DNA from 2 places in the Clostridium tanneri genome. Region 2 is predicted to be linked to the other one. Evidence: a T-box and tRNA genes for the amino acid it is inferred to sense, from the RefSeq annotation. Region 2 holds a T-box; the other holds one or more tRNA genes.
The links. A T-box is a leader RNA that pairs with one kind of tRNA and senses whether it is charged. The one in region 2 lies ahead of proS (proline--tRNA ligase), so its partner is inferred to be a tRNA-Pro.
Positions count from the first base shown of each region.

Region 1: it has a tRNA-Pro gene. The T-box ahead of proS (proline--tRNA ligase) is inferred to sense a tRNA for this amino acid. The anticodon was not compared.

Region 1 covers NZ_JARUJP010000011.1:80,569-87,539, forward strand. The annotation lists gene P8V03_RS10895 (ABC-F family ATP-binding cassette domain-containing protein) at 1-1,555, shown strand, start outside; gene P8V03_RS10900 (hypothetical protein) at 1,647-2,051, opposite strand; gene P8V03_RS10905 (HAD family hydrolase) at 2,185-2,838, opposite strand; gene P8V03_RS10910 ([Fe-Fe] hydrogenase large subunit C-terminal domain-containing protein) at 2,942-4,288, opposite strand; tRNA gene P8V03_RS10915 (tRNA-Pro) at 4,455-4,530, opposite strand; gene P8V03_RS10920 (hypothetical protein) at 4,664-4,978, opposite strand; gene murC (UDP-N-acetylmuramate--L-alanine ligase) at 5,051-6,436, opposite strand; gene purR (pur operon repressor) at 6,663-6,971, shown strand, end outside.
Region 2 covers NZ_JARUJP010000002.1:84,272-91,242, reverse strand. The annotation lists gene P8V03_RS02685 (ABC transporter permease) at 1-1,872, shown strand, start outside; gene P8V03_RS02680 (DedA family protein) at 1,902-2,525, shown strand; T-box leader at 2,653-2,876, shown strand; gene proS (proline--tRNA ligase) at 2,967-4,403, shown strand; gene pepV (dipeptidase PepV) at 4,487-5,878, shown strand; gene ftsH (ATP-dependent zinc metalloprotease FtsH) at 6,147-6,971, shown strand, end outside.

The DNA.
Region 1 (6,971 bases), on a different contig from region 2:
GAGTATACTAACAGTTAAAAATGTAAATCACGGTTTTGGAGACAGAGCAATATTTGAGGATGTATCTTTTAGACTTCTCAAAGGAGAGCATGTTGGACTTATAGGGGCAAATGGAGAAGGAAAATCAACTTTTATGAATATAATAACAGGAAAACTAGCTCCTGATGAAGGAACAATTGAATGGTCTAATAGAGTAAGAGTTGGATACATGGATCAGCATGCCCAATTACAAAAAGGACAGACTATAAGGGACGTACTAAAAGGTGCTTTTCAATATCTTTTTGATCTTGAAAAGGAAATGTTAGAGATAACAGATAAAATGGCAGATGCATCCCCAGAAGAGTTAGAAAAGTTACTAGATGATATGGGAAATATTCAAGACTTACTTGATAACAATGGTTTTTATGTTATAGATGTGAAAGTAGAAGAAGTGGCTGGCGGACTTGGACTTAGAGATATAGGACTTGATAAAGATGTTGCTGACCTAAGTGGTGGCCAGAGAACTAAAGTTCTTTTAGCAAAGCTTCTTCTTGAGAATCCCGACATTTTACTTTTAGATGAGCCTACTAACTACTTAGATGAGAAGCATATTGAGTGGCTGAAGTTTTATCTTCAGAATTATGAGAATGCATTTATACTTATTTCTCATGATATTCCTTTCTTAAATAGTGTTATCAATTTAATATATCATGTTGAAAATAAGAAGCTTACAAGATATGTAGGAGATTATGATAACTTTATTAGAGTATATGAAGCAAATAAGAGACAATTAGAATTGGCATTTGAAAGACAACAAAAGGAAATAGCTAAGCTTGAAGATTTTGTGGCAAGAAACAAGGCAAGAGTTGCTACAGTGGGGATGGCCAAATCAAGACAAAAGCAACTGGATAAAATGGAGAAAATAGAGTTAACAAAGGAAAAGGTAAAGCCAGAGTTTAATTTTAAGCCTACTAGAGCATCTGGTAAGCTTATATTTGAGACTACAGACCTAGTAATAGGATATGATGAACCGCTTTCTAAACCATTGAACTTAACAATGGAAAGAGGAGATAAGATTGCTTTAGTAGGTGCTAATGGTCTTGGTAAGACTACTCTTTTAAAAAGTCTTATGGGGGAGTTAAAGCCTTTATCAGGAAAGGCAGAACTTGGAGATTACCAGTATATAGGATATTTTCAGCAGGAAATAAAAGAATCTAACTATAATACTTGTATAGAAGAAGTGTGGAGTGAGTTCCCATCATTTACTCAATATGAAATAAGAGCTGCTCTAGCAAAGTGTGGTCTTACTACGAAGCAGATAGAGAGCAAAATAGTGGTTCTTAGTGGTGGCGAGCAAGCTAAGGTAAGACTATGTAAGATATTAAATAGGGAAACCAATATTTTGATTCTGGATGAGCCTACCAACCATCTAGATGTTGATGCAAAGGAAGAGTTAAAAAGAGCATTAAAGGAATATAAGGGAAGTATTTTACTAGTTTGTCACGAACCAGAGTTTTATAGAGATGTAGTTACAGATATCTGGGATTGTGAGCAATGGACAACTAAGATAGTATAAAGCATCACTTGAATTTATGTAAGTGATTATAGTCTATTATAATAATGAAAGTGACAAGAAAATCTATATGTTTCTTGTCACTTTTTTAGGTTTATGGATTACTTTCATCACAAAGGCTTACAAAGTCTTCCTTTATCCAACCTTTCGAATTAGTTCTATCGTTAGAGCTTATAGATACTTCGTACCATACCTGATTATTAATTTTCCCACTATCATGTATTTCAATAAGCATGTCTTCTTTTAATAAATTTAGCGACGGGGAGTTAAGAAGAGGAGACATTAACAGTTCACATTTTTTCTTAACAATGCCTTTGTTGGTTGTTGGATACATATACTCTATGGTTACTTTTTTATCTGCTTTTGTTAATTGCTTCAGGTTGTTATTTTGATATTTTAGAAGCAAAATCTGTTTTCTTTGAGCTGACATTTTATTTGTAAAGTAATAAGATGCACATAAGGCTGCAACTACTAATACTATAAATAAAAAGGTTAACATGTCACATACCGCCCCCAGATAATATTATTTAATAACAGTATATTCAATACAACTATAAAAACTGTCAATTAATAAAATAATCGAGTAGAAGGTAGATAAGACTGTTATCTGCTTCATACTCGATTATTTTAAGTTAAACCGCTTTTGTTAGCTCATTATACTCGGAAATATACATATCAGCATGATTTATTATATCTTGTTTTTGATACTCAGAGTATAGATCATGGACACCTATAACTACCATACCTGCTGACTTCGCTCCTTTAACAGCAGGAAGGATGTCTTCAAACACCGCACATTCTTCAGGCTGTAAGTTAAGCTTTTTAGCAGCAAGCAGGTATATATCCGGAAAGTCTTTTCCTCTTGTAACTTCATCAGTAGTACTTATAGAATCAAAAAAGTGATATATATCATTATTCTTCAAAGCAATTTCTATAAGAAGTTTGCAATTGCTGGTAGCTAGTCCTATTTTTATTCCTTTGGATTTTAAAAGGGATAAAAATTCTTTTGCACCGGCTTTTAGTTTCACATCATGAGTATAGTGATGTATAGCCATATGATTCCATTCACTTTGAATTTCTTCTATACTGTCAGGAAGATCAAATCTATTTTTAAAGTATTGAGCAACTTCTGAAAAACTCATATGCTCTATTTCTTCTTTTAGATTATCAGGTAACTTTATATTCCTTTTTTCCAGATATTCCTCATCTACCTTAGTCCATACCCACATAGAGTCGATAAGTGTTCCATCCATATCAAATATAGCACCTTTAATATTTTTTAGCATTATATCACCCCATTTTCTAGTATAACATTAAAGAAACAAATAAAACAGCACCTCATTTTAAATTAGGTGCTGTCTATATAAGTATTGGTATGTATTACTAATACTAAAATTTTCTTTCAAATATTTCTATCTTTTTTTCATCTTTGAAGTCTTCTATAGATTCAATTCCTATATCACTTAGAATTTTATTCATACAGTCGCTATCTACAGATACCTTAATAGAGGAGTTATCAGCTAAGTGATCTACATGCTCTTTACCTTTTTCACGAGGTAAAATAGCTTTAGGACCACCAACACAGCCGCCTATACAGCCCATTCCTTCAATAAAATTAGCATCTATATCTCCATTTTTAGCTTTTTCAAGTATTGCTCTACATTCTTTTACACCATTTGCTTGAACTGTTCTTATAAGTTGATACTTTTCAGGAAATAGTCTTTCTACTGCTTCAGTTACAGCGGTAGATACACCACCGGTACGAGCATAAAGCCTTCCACCCCTTGAAGCATATTCTGTAGAAGAATCTTCATCTAGCTCTGCAGGATTAATATTTAATGATTCAAATATATCTTTTACCTCTGCAAAAGTAAGAACAAAATCTATATCGCCTAAAAGATCTTTTTCCTTAGCTTCTGCTTTTTTAGCAACACAAGGTCCAATAAATACAACTTTACAGTCGGGATTTAACTCTTTCATTACTCTTCCCGATGCAATCATTGGGGATACAGAAGGTGAAACATATCTTACTAAGTCATTATATACTCTCTTAAGCATACCTACCCACATAGGACAGCAACAGGAGGTTATCATTAGGTCTTCACGTTTCTTTACAAAGTGGTCGAATTCTACTGCTTCTTTTAAAGTAAGCATATCTGCAAAAAATGCTACTTCTATCATATCTGTAAAGCCTATTTTTTTAAAAGCGGCTCTTAGTTGATCAATAGTAATCATATCTCCAAATTGACCAATAATGGCTGGAGCAACTGCAGCTATTACAGGGTGACCACCTTTAAGCAGTTCTAGTAGTGGTATAAATTCTACTCTATCCAGTATTCCCCCTGTTGGGCATGCCTCTACGCAAAAACCGCAGTCTGTACATTTGTCATTATCAATTACACTTGTATTCTTTTCAGTATCTATAAAAATTGCATTAAAGGGACAGGATTTTTGGCACATGGTCTCACCATTTACATCCACACAATCCATAGAACAATGCTTGATTTTGTTTACTATTTTGTGATTAGTTTCATATGAGCTTATTGCTTCTTTCAGTTCTTCTACAAAGTTGTCACTATAAGTTATACCTGTTCCGCAAAGGGAGGATATAACTCTACTGAGAGATTCCTTATCCACAGATTCCTGTGAAAGAATTTCTTTTACCTTTTCTTCAAAATTACCTTCATAATAAGCATTTACTATACTCTTAAACAAATCGCTATATTTTGCCTTCATCTTAACACTCCTCTTAACGTTCCTCGGAAGATTTAGAGTAAAATGGTATTTTGTACTATGCCGCTGTTAAATATAAGTTGCCCTAAAATTAAAATTTAATTCGGATAATCTTGGATATGGTTATGTTAAAATTATATGAAAAAAGGACAAGATAATCTTGTCCTTTTGGTCGGGGTGACAGGGATTGAACCTGCGACCTCATGGTCCCAAACCACGCGCGCTCCCATCTGCGCCACACCCCGTTACAATTTAATTATATGTAATATAATGGGATAAGTCAAGTGTTAATTATATTTTTGTGTGAAATTTTAAAATATAATATATAAAGCTGACAGCAATAAAACCTTAAGGTGTCAGCTTTATATAGACATAAAATTATTCTTTAGCCTTGTCATCCCCGGCTCCTTTAGTAGGCACTGTAGATATAAGAAAACCTACCAGTATAGATACTAATGCAGGGGCTATTATATTTATATAGGCTATAAACCAGGTTCTATAGAGTATAAGAGCAGTAAGACCAGTTATAGCTATTGTAACTAGAAAGACATAAATTATAAATTTAGCAAAAGAACTAAAAAATTTCTCATAAAGTCTGTGTCTTGTAGGACCACTTATTATTTTTCTAAAGAAAAAGTATGAAACTAAGATTAGAACTATATCTACAGCAGCAGATATTAAAAAGTTTCTCATAGTAAAACACCTCCAACAGGTTATCAATTATATTATTGCCATGTTGGAGGATTTTACACATATTTATATTTTTTAATTATCTTGGTCTAGATACATTTCACCTATTTTATAGACATCTCCTGCACCTACAGTTAAGACTATGTCTCCAGCCTCTACGTTTTTACGTAAGTGAGATACGATTTCATCAAAGTTATCAAAGTTACAGCATTTTACTTCTCTTTGTTTTATTTTGTCTGCTAACATACTAGAACTTACTACTCCAGTATCTTTCTCTCTTGCAGCATATATATCTGCAAGAATAACTTCGTCTGCATCATCAAAAGCTTCAACGAACTCATCAAATAGATTTAGAGTTCTTGAATATGTGTGAGGTTGAAACACGCAAAACATCTTTTTGTGAGGATAGTTTTTAGCTGCACTTAATGTAGCTTTTATTTCTGTTGGGTGATGTGCATAATCATCTATAACTGTAACATTATTTTTTGTACCTTTTATTTCAAATCTTCTGTGGGTACCATTAAAACTTTCCAGTCCCTTAACAATGTTGTTTTTAGGAATATCTAAGCTAAGAGCAGTGCATATACTTGCTAAAGCATTTAGAACATTATGTTTACCAGGAACATTTAGTTGCACAGATAAAATTCTCTCACTTTCCTTATATGCATCAAAATAAGCACATCCATTTTCATTAAACACTATATTTTTAGCTCTTATTTCTCCAGCATCTATTCCATAGGTTAGTGTGTTGCATTTAGCATGAGATACAATATTATTTACTCTCATATCATCAGCATAACCTATTAGGTATCCATTTGTAGGGATAAGTTTAGAAAAGTTTGCAAAGGCATTTTCAATATCATTTATATCCTTATAATAATCTAGATGGTCTGCATCAATATTTAGTATCACACCTATATAAGGGAAAAACTTTAAGAAGGAGCCTTTATATTCACAAGCTTCAGTTATAAAGTAATCACTATTACCTGGACGTACATTACCATTTATAATATCTAATTGTCCTCCAACAAGTATTGTAGGATCTAGTTCTGCATTCAAACATATATGAGACACCATAGAAGTAGTAGTAGTTTTTCCATGAGTCCCTGAAATCGCTACATTATATTTGTGACCCTTCATTATATATCCTAAAAATTCTGCTCTTGTTATAGTTGGAACATTTAATTCCTTTGCCCTTAAAAGTTCAGGGTTATCTTCGGATATTGCAGCAGTATATACTACTAAGTCGATATCTTCAGTTATATTATCTCCTGATTGACCTATATTAATTTGAGCGCCATTTTGTTTTAAGGTATCTGTTATGGCAGAAGCTTTCATATCAGAGCCAGATACTTTGAAGTTTTGTTCTAATAGAATTTCAGCTAATCCGCTCATACTAATTCCACCTATTCCTATAAAGTGGATTTTCTTGTTTCTATCTTTTATAAAATCAAATGACAATAAAATCATCTCCCTGTATTAATCAAATTTATCTCATTTAATAATTATATACAAAAATGAATCAAAAAAACACATTTACATAATTTTATTTTAGTATCTTAATCTTGTAATCTACTAATTATTAATAATTAAGTATTGATTATGTATTGGTTTTATCATAGAATATGAATAATAACATATAGTTTTAGAAAGAATATTCGTAAATTTAATATAGATAGGTGATGTAATGGAGAAATTTAGTAGAAATCAAAGAGTGGCAACTATAACAAAGATTTTAATAGAAAATCCTAATAAGGTGATAAATCTTAATAATTTTACAGATATGTTCAATGCTGCAAAATCTACCATAAGCGAAGATTTAGTTGTAATCAAGGATATTTTGATGAAACTTTCCATGGGGAGAGTGGAAACTATATCAGGTGCCGCTGGTGGAGTAAAATATATATGTGGATTATCTGGAGAAAAAATTAAGGAATTTGCTGAAAGACTATGTATTATTTTGAAAAATAGAGAAAGAATAATACCAGGGAATTTT
Region 2 (6,971 bases):
GTAGTAATGATATTTTTTATTTTTGCTAATTTTATATCCAATCCCCAAGTGGAAAGTGTGGATATCATGGGAAGCATGGGAGCTATGGCATCACAAACTATGTTTTTATGCGAGGTCGTAATAGTTATATTTACTATGGTATTTACAATGTACTCAATTTCAAGTTTTCTAAAATCCAGAGAAAAGGAATTTGGACTTCTTTCAATGTTTGGACTAACAAAGGGTCAGATAAGAAGTTATGTAATGCTAGAAAATGTTATTGTATCTACTGCAGCGATAGTTACAGGCCTTCTTTTAGGAATAATCTTTTCTAAACTATTTTTTATGACAATCACTGTCCTTTTAGCATTAGATATAGAAATACCCCTTATAATATCTACTAAAGCCCTCATTATAACACTAATAGTCTTTATCATATTATTTCAAGGTATTAGTTTTATAGTGAGCTATAAAATAAAAAGCAACAATATAATTGAGCTATTAAAAGGAGATAGACTGCCTAAACCTGTACCTAAATTCTCTAAATTTAAAGCTATATTTTCTATAATACTTATTGCTGCAGGCTATATTTTGGCTGCATATTCTGGTGCAGCTATAGTGTTAACTATGTTACCTATTTTAATCTTAGTTATTATAGGAACCTATCTTCTATACTCTCAGTTTACTGTATTTTTTACTAATAAACTTAAGGTTAACAAGGCGATTTATTATAAAGGAATAAACATTATAACCTTATCTCAAATTATATATAAATTAAGGGATAATGCTAACATTCTTTTTATTGCATCTATTCTTAGTGCTGTTACCTTAACGGCTTCTGTAAGTGTATATTCTATACAAAAAAACATTATAGGGAGCATAGAGCAGAACTTTCCACAAGACTTTAATATAGTTGAAAGGGGATTAAACTCTCATAGTGTAATATCACCTGAAGAAATAGAAAAAACAATAAAAGCTTATGGTCATGAAATAGAATATAAAAATAGAATTATGCTAATAGAAGCTGCAAATAAAGAAAGAGAAACTTCAAGTGTAACTAATAATAAAAGAGATTTTTATATAATGTCTAACTCAGACTATAATTTGATGGCCTCCCAGTTAAGAAAAAAACAAATATGGCTACAAAATGGAGAAGTGTTAATACACACCTATGATATTACAGGAAGAATGGGAAGTAAATACTTTATTGATGATAGTGAATATTTGACTCTAACTACTAACAGTGAAGAATTAAAGTTAAAGATAAAGAATGAAATAAGTGGGGGAATAATAAACGACGATAACAAGAACACCAATACTGCTGTGGTGAATGATGAGGTTTTTAATAAAATTGTTACAAAGGTTCCTAATGAAAAGAAGTTGGTTTACTACGGATATAACATAAAAGATTGGATGAATGCTTCTGAGGCAGTAAAGGAGATAGAAAAAATGTTTCCAGATAACAGTAAAAATTCTTTTACAGAAAGAGTGGCAAAATATTTACCTATTATAAGAAGTATGTCGCTTTTGTTATTTATTGGAACCTTCATATCTATACTATTCTTTATTTCAACTAGCAGCATACTATATTTTAAAATTTACAGTGAGATACAAAATGATAGACATGAATTTATGTCTTTAAGGAAAATGGGGATATCCAATGACGAAATAAAAAGAGTAGTAGGCACTCAAAGCGCAATCATGTTTCTGCTGCCTTTTGTAGTGGCATTAAGCCATTCTATATTTGCAATAAAATCATTAAGTAACTTGTTAGGAGATAATTTGTCAGGATATTTTATAGTAATATCATTAATTTATCTTGCTCTACAGTTATTATATTTTGTATTTGCAAGGACTATTTATAATAACCAAGTAAATGCTTGGGTTAGATAATAAACTTAAGAAAATGAGAGGATAATAATATGAAAGATTGGATTACACAACTAATGGAGAACTTCGGTTACTTTGGTACATTTCTTTTAATAGCCTTAGAAAATGTTTTTCCGCCGATTCCTTCAGAAGTCATTCTTACCTTTGGAGGATTTATGACTACACGGACAGAAATGACAATTCTAGGGGTAGTAGCATATGCAACAGCCGGGTCTACTGCTGGTGCTGTTATCCTTTATGGAATAGGACGCCTGCTTAACATTGATAGATTAGAAAAGATAATAGGTCGATGGGGACATATACTACGAGTAAGAATTGAAGATGTTCATAAAGCAAATAACTGGTTTAATCGTTACGGTTATCTTACTATTTTCTTCTGTAGAATGATTCCTTTGATCCGAAGTTTGATTTCAATCCCAGCTGGTATATCTAATATGAAATTTAGAGTATTTTTACCGCTAACAATAGCGGGAACGCTAATATGGAATATCATGTTAGTTTGGGCCGGAGCTTCACTTGGAGAGTCCTGGGAGGAAGTTTTGAGATTTATGGATATATACTCTAATATCACATACACTGGTATCGGATTATCTACCATTGTTTTTGCTACGATATGGATTTCAAAAAGAAGACAAAAAATTAAGGTGAAACAATAGAGTACTGGCTACAAGAGTATGAAAAAAGAGGATTAAGATAAAAATTCAAATATTTACTAACTTATAGCCTTGACAATTAAGTTTTTATATTTTATTATATAAAATAAGTTTAAAAAGTAAAAATATTATAAATACAAAGAAGAGGATTAGTAAAAATTTTTAGCTTTTCAAAGAGAGGGAATGTAAGGTGAGAGTTTCCTAAAAGTTTGATTTTGAACCTGCCTCGGAGTTCTGTACTGAAGTAGTAGTAGGATACAGCGGATAATTACCGTTAAGAATTAAGAGTGAATATATTTAAACTATGAATATATTAATCAGGGTGGTACCGCCGATTTAGCTTCGGTCCCTTTTAGGGATTAGGGGCTTTTTTTATTGCTAAAAATTATAAAAAGTGTCAAAAATGTTAATGTCAAGTACATAAGTTTATTAGGAGGATTAGAAATGGAAAAAGAAAAGAAACTGGTAGAACAGATAACACCTAGGGATGTAGACTTTGCACAGTGGTATACTGATATCGTTAAAAAAGCAGAGTTAGCTGACTACTCAAGTATTAAGGGATGTATGATTATTCGTCCTAATGGATATGCAATTTGGGAAAACATACAAAAATATGTAGATACAAAACTCAAAGAGTATGGACACGAAAATGTTTCTATGCCAATGTTTATACCAGAAAATTTATTGCAAAAAGAAAAAGACCACGTTGAAGGATTTGCACCTGAAGTTGCATGGGTAACTCATGGTGGAGATGATGAATTAGCGGAAAGATTATGTGTTCGTCCAACATCAGAAACACTATTCTGTGAACACTATGCTAAGATCGTGCAATCTTATAAGGATTTACCAAAGTTATATAACCAATGGTGCTCAGTAGTAAGATGGGAAAAGACAACTAGACCTTTCTTAAGAACAACAGAATTCTTATGGCAAGAGGGACACACAATTCATGAAACAAAGAATGAAGCTGAAGGCCATGCACTTAAAATATTAAATATGTATTCTAGATTATGTGAAGACATGTTAGCAATGCCAGTAGTTATGGGTAAAAAGACTGAAAAAGAGAAGTTTGCTGGTGCAGATGATACTTACACAATAGAAAGCTTAATGTACGATGGAAAAGCACTACAAGCAGGTACTTCACACTACCTTGGTCAAAACTTCTCAAAGGCATTTGATATAAAATTCTCAGACAGAAACGGAAAGTTAGAATATCCACATTATACTACATGGGCAGTAACCACAAGATTAATTGGTGCAATAATAATGGTTCATGGTGATGACAGTGGTTTTAAATTACCACCAAGAATTGCACCAACTCAAGTAATAATTATTCCTGTTGCACAACATAAAGAAGGAGTACTTGAAAAGGCAGCAGAGTTAAAAGAAAGATTAGCTAAGGTTGCAAGAGTGAAACTTGATGACAGTGATAAGATGCCAGGTTGGAAGTTTAGTGAATATGAAATGAAAGGTATTCCACTAAGAATAGAAATCGGTCCAAAAGATATAGAAAAAAATCAGGCAGTATTAGTAAGAAGAGACAATAGAGAAAAAATAATGGTTTCATTAGATGAGCTTGAAACAAAAGTTCAAGAGTTGCTAGACGCTATTCACAACTCAATGTTAGAAGAAGCTACAAGAAGAAGAGATGAAAAAACTTATGTAGCAACTACTATGGAAGAGTTTAAGGATACTATTGAAAATAAACCAGGTTTCATTAAAGCAATGTGGTGTGGAGATAGAAATTGTGAGGATAGCATCAGAGAGAAAACAGGAGCAACATCTAGATGTATGCCATTTGATCAAGAGCATGTTTCAGATAAATGTATTTGCTGTGGAAAAGAAGCTAAGCAATTAGTTTACTGGGGAAGAGCATATTAAAATCCAAACGTCATAGTTTTTACTATGGCGTATTTTCTGAGAAAATAAAACTTTTATATAGTAAAAAGCTAGGGGGTAGTTTTATGGAACTAAATGAAAGAATTGAGGAGCTAAGAGAAGAAATAATAAAATCTACACAGGACCTTGTAAAGATAAAAAGTGTTGAAGAGGAAGCAAAGGAAGGAAAGCCTTTTGGAGAAGGTGTTGCTAAGACCTTAGATAGAGCCCTAGAAATATCTGCTGAACTTGGATTTAAAACAGTAAATATGGATGGCTATGTAGGTTATGCGGAATATGGTGAAGGTGAGGACTATGTTGCAGTATTAGCTCATCTTGATGTAGTGCCAGAAGGAGATGGATGGATTCACCCGCCTTATGGGGCTGAAATTCATGACGGAAAAATGTACGGAAGAGGAACTATGGATGACAAGGGACCTATCATGTCTGCTCTATATGGCTTAAAAGCTATTAAAGATTTAAAACTTCCACTTTCAAAGAAGGTAAGAATAATATTCGGTACTGACGAAGAGACTGGTTCAGAAGATATTGCATATTATTTACAAAGAGAAAAGGCACCTATAGCAGGCTTTACACCAGACGCAGAGTATCCAATAATTTATGCAGAAAAAGGTTTGACAGTTTTTGATATAGTAAAGGATTTAAACAACAGAGAAAACAGTGATGTTAGAATAAAATATGTTAAAGGTGGAACTAGGGCAAATGTAGTTCCTGATTACTGTGAGGCAGCAATAGAGGCTAAAAATGCTTCTGAAATTATTAAATTAGCAGAAAGTTTTGCAGTAAGTAGTGGATATGATATAAAAGCGGAAATTAAGGATGATCTAGTAATAGTAAAATCTGTAGGTGTGTCTGCTCACGGCAGTGTTCCTGAGATAGGAAAAAATGCTATAATGCAAATGTTTAAGCTTTTAGAAGAACTTCCATTAGGAGATAATGATACAGCTGCTTTTATAAAGTTTTTAAATACATATATAGGAATGGAAGTAAACGGAGAATCCTTTGGAATAGGTCTTGAGGATAAAGAATCTGGCAAACTTACATTTAATGTAGGCACAGTAGATATGAATGACAAGAAGGTTACCATGGCTCTTAACTTAAGATATCCTGTTACATTTAAATTTGAGGACATGATAAATCCATTTAATGAAAAAGTAGAAAAAGCATGTATAAGAGTTGAAAATATGGATCATGACGAGCCTTTATACTTCCCAGCAGATCATTTCCTAATTAAAACTCTACAGAAGGTTTATAAGGAGCAAACAGGAAATGAAGCAACCCTTCTAGCTATAGGTGGTGGAACATACGCAAAGGCAATGCCAAATACGGTAGCGTTTGGACCATTATTCCCAGGGGAAGAAGATCCTATACACCAACCTAATGAATATATAAAAGTAGAAGATTTAATACTTAATGCTAAGATATATGCTAAGGCAATATATGAATTAGCTAAATAATATATTAAGAATGAGAGTACATACAGTGATTCTCATTCTTTCTTTATTTTATCTTTCATAGAAGTTAGTGGATAAAAGTAGCTTAAGTGTTAAAGATATATTATAAGCTCAATGAAAATTGCAAATATATATTATAGTATATATTTATAAATAAAAATATATATAAATAAAAAAATACTTTAAAATAATTTGTAAACACTATAGGTAAAAGAATATTTATTGTTATAATATAATTATAATTTAATAACAATTTACATGGAGGATAAATATGTTCAATAAGAATAAGTTTGATAGTAATAAGTTTAAGTATGGAATATACTATGCCATAGCCGTAGCTATCATAATCTTTATTTTAAATGACTATGTAGTAAACCTGAAAACACAGCACATAAAATATAGTGAGTTTATAAACTACATAAATGCAAATAAAATAGAGGAAGTGCAAATAGCTAGGGATAAGTTGATTATTGTTCCTAAAGCAAAAGAAGGAGAAAAGAGTAAAATACTATATACTGAAAGGGTAGATGATCCAGATTTAATCAAGAAACTGGATACTGCCAAAATTAAGTATGGTGGAGCACCACAGGAGAACAGTCCGTTAAGAAACTTTTTCATCAACTGGATATTACCAATTTTAATTTTTATGTTCCTTGGACGACTACTTTTTGGAAGGATAGATAAGAAGATGGGCAGTGGAGTGATGTCCTTTGGTAAAAACACTGCAAAGATATATGCTGAAAGTGAAACCGGAGTAACTTTTGATGATGTAGCTGGCCAGGAGGAGGCTAAGGAATCCCTAGTTGAGATAGTGGACTTTCTTCACAATCCTCAAAAGTACACGGATATAGGAGCGAAACTTCCTAAGGGAGCATTATTAGTAGGACCTCCAGGAACGGGAAAAACTCTTCTTGCGAAGGCAGTAGCAGGAGAAGCAAAGGTTCCATTTTTCTCTATATCAGGTTCAGCCTTTGTTGAAATGTTTGTAGGGATGGGAGCATCTAGAGTGAGAGATTTATTCCAACAAGCGCAAGATAAGGCTCCATGTATAGTATTTATAGACGAAATTGACGCTATAGGTAAAAGTAGAGAGGGA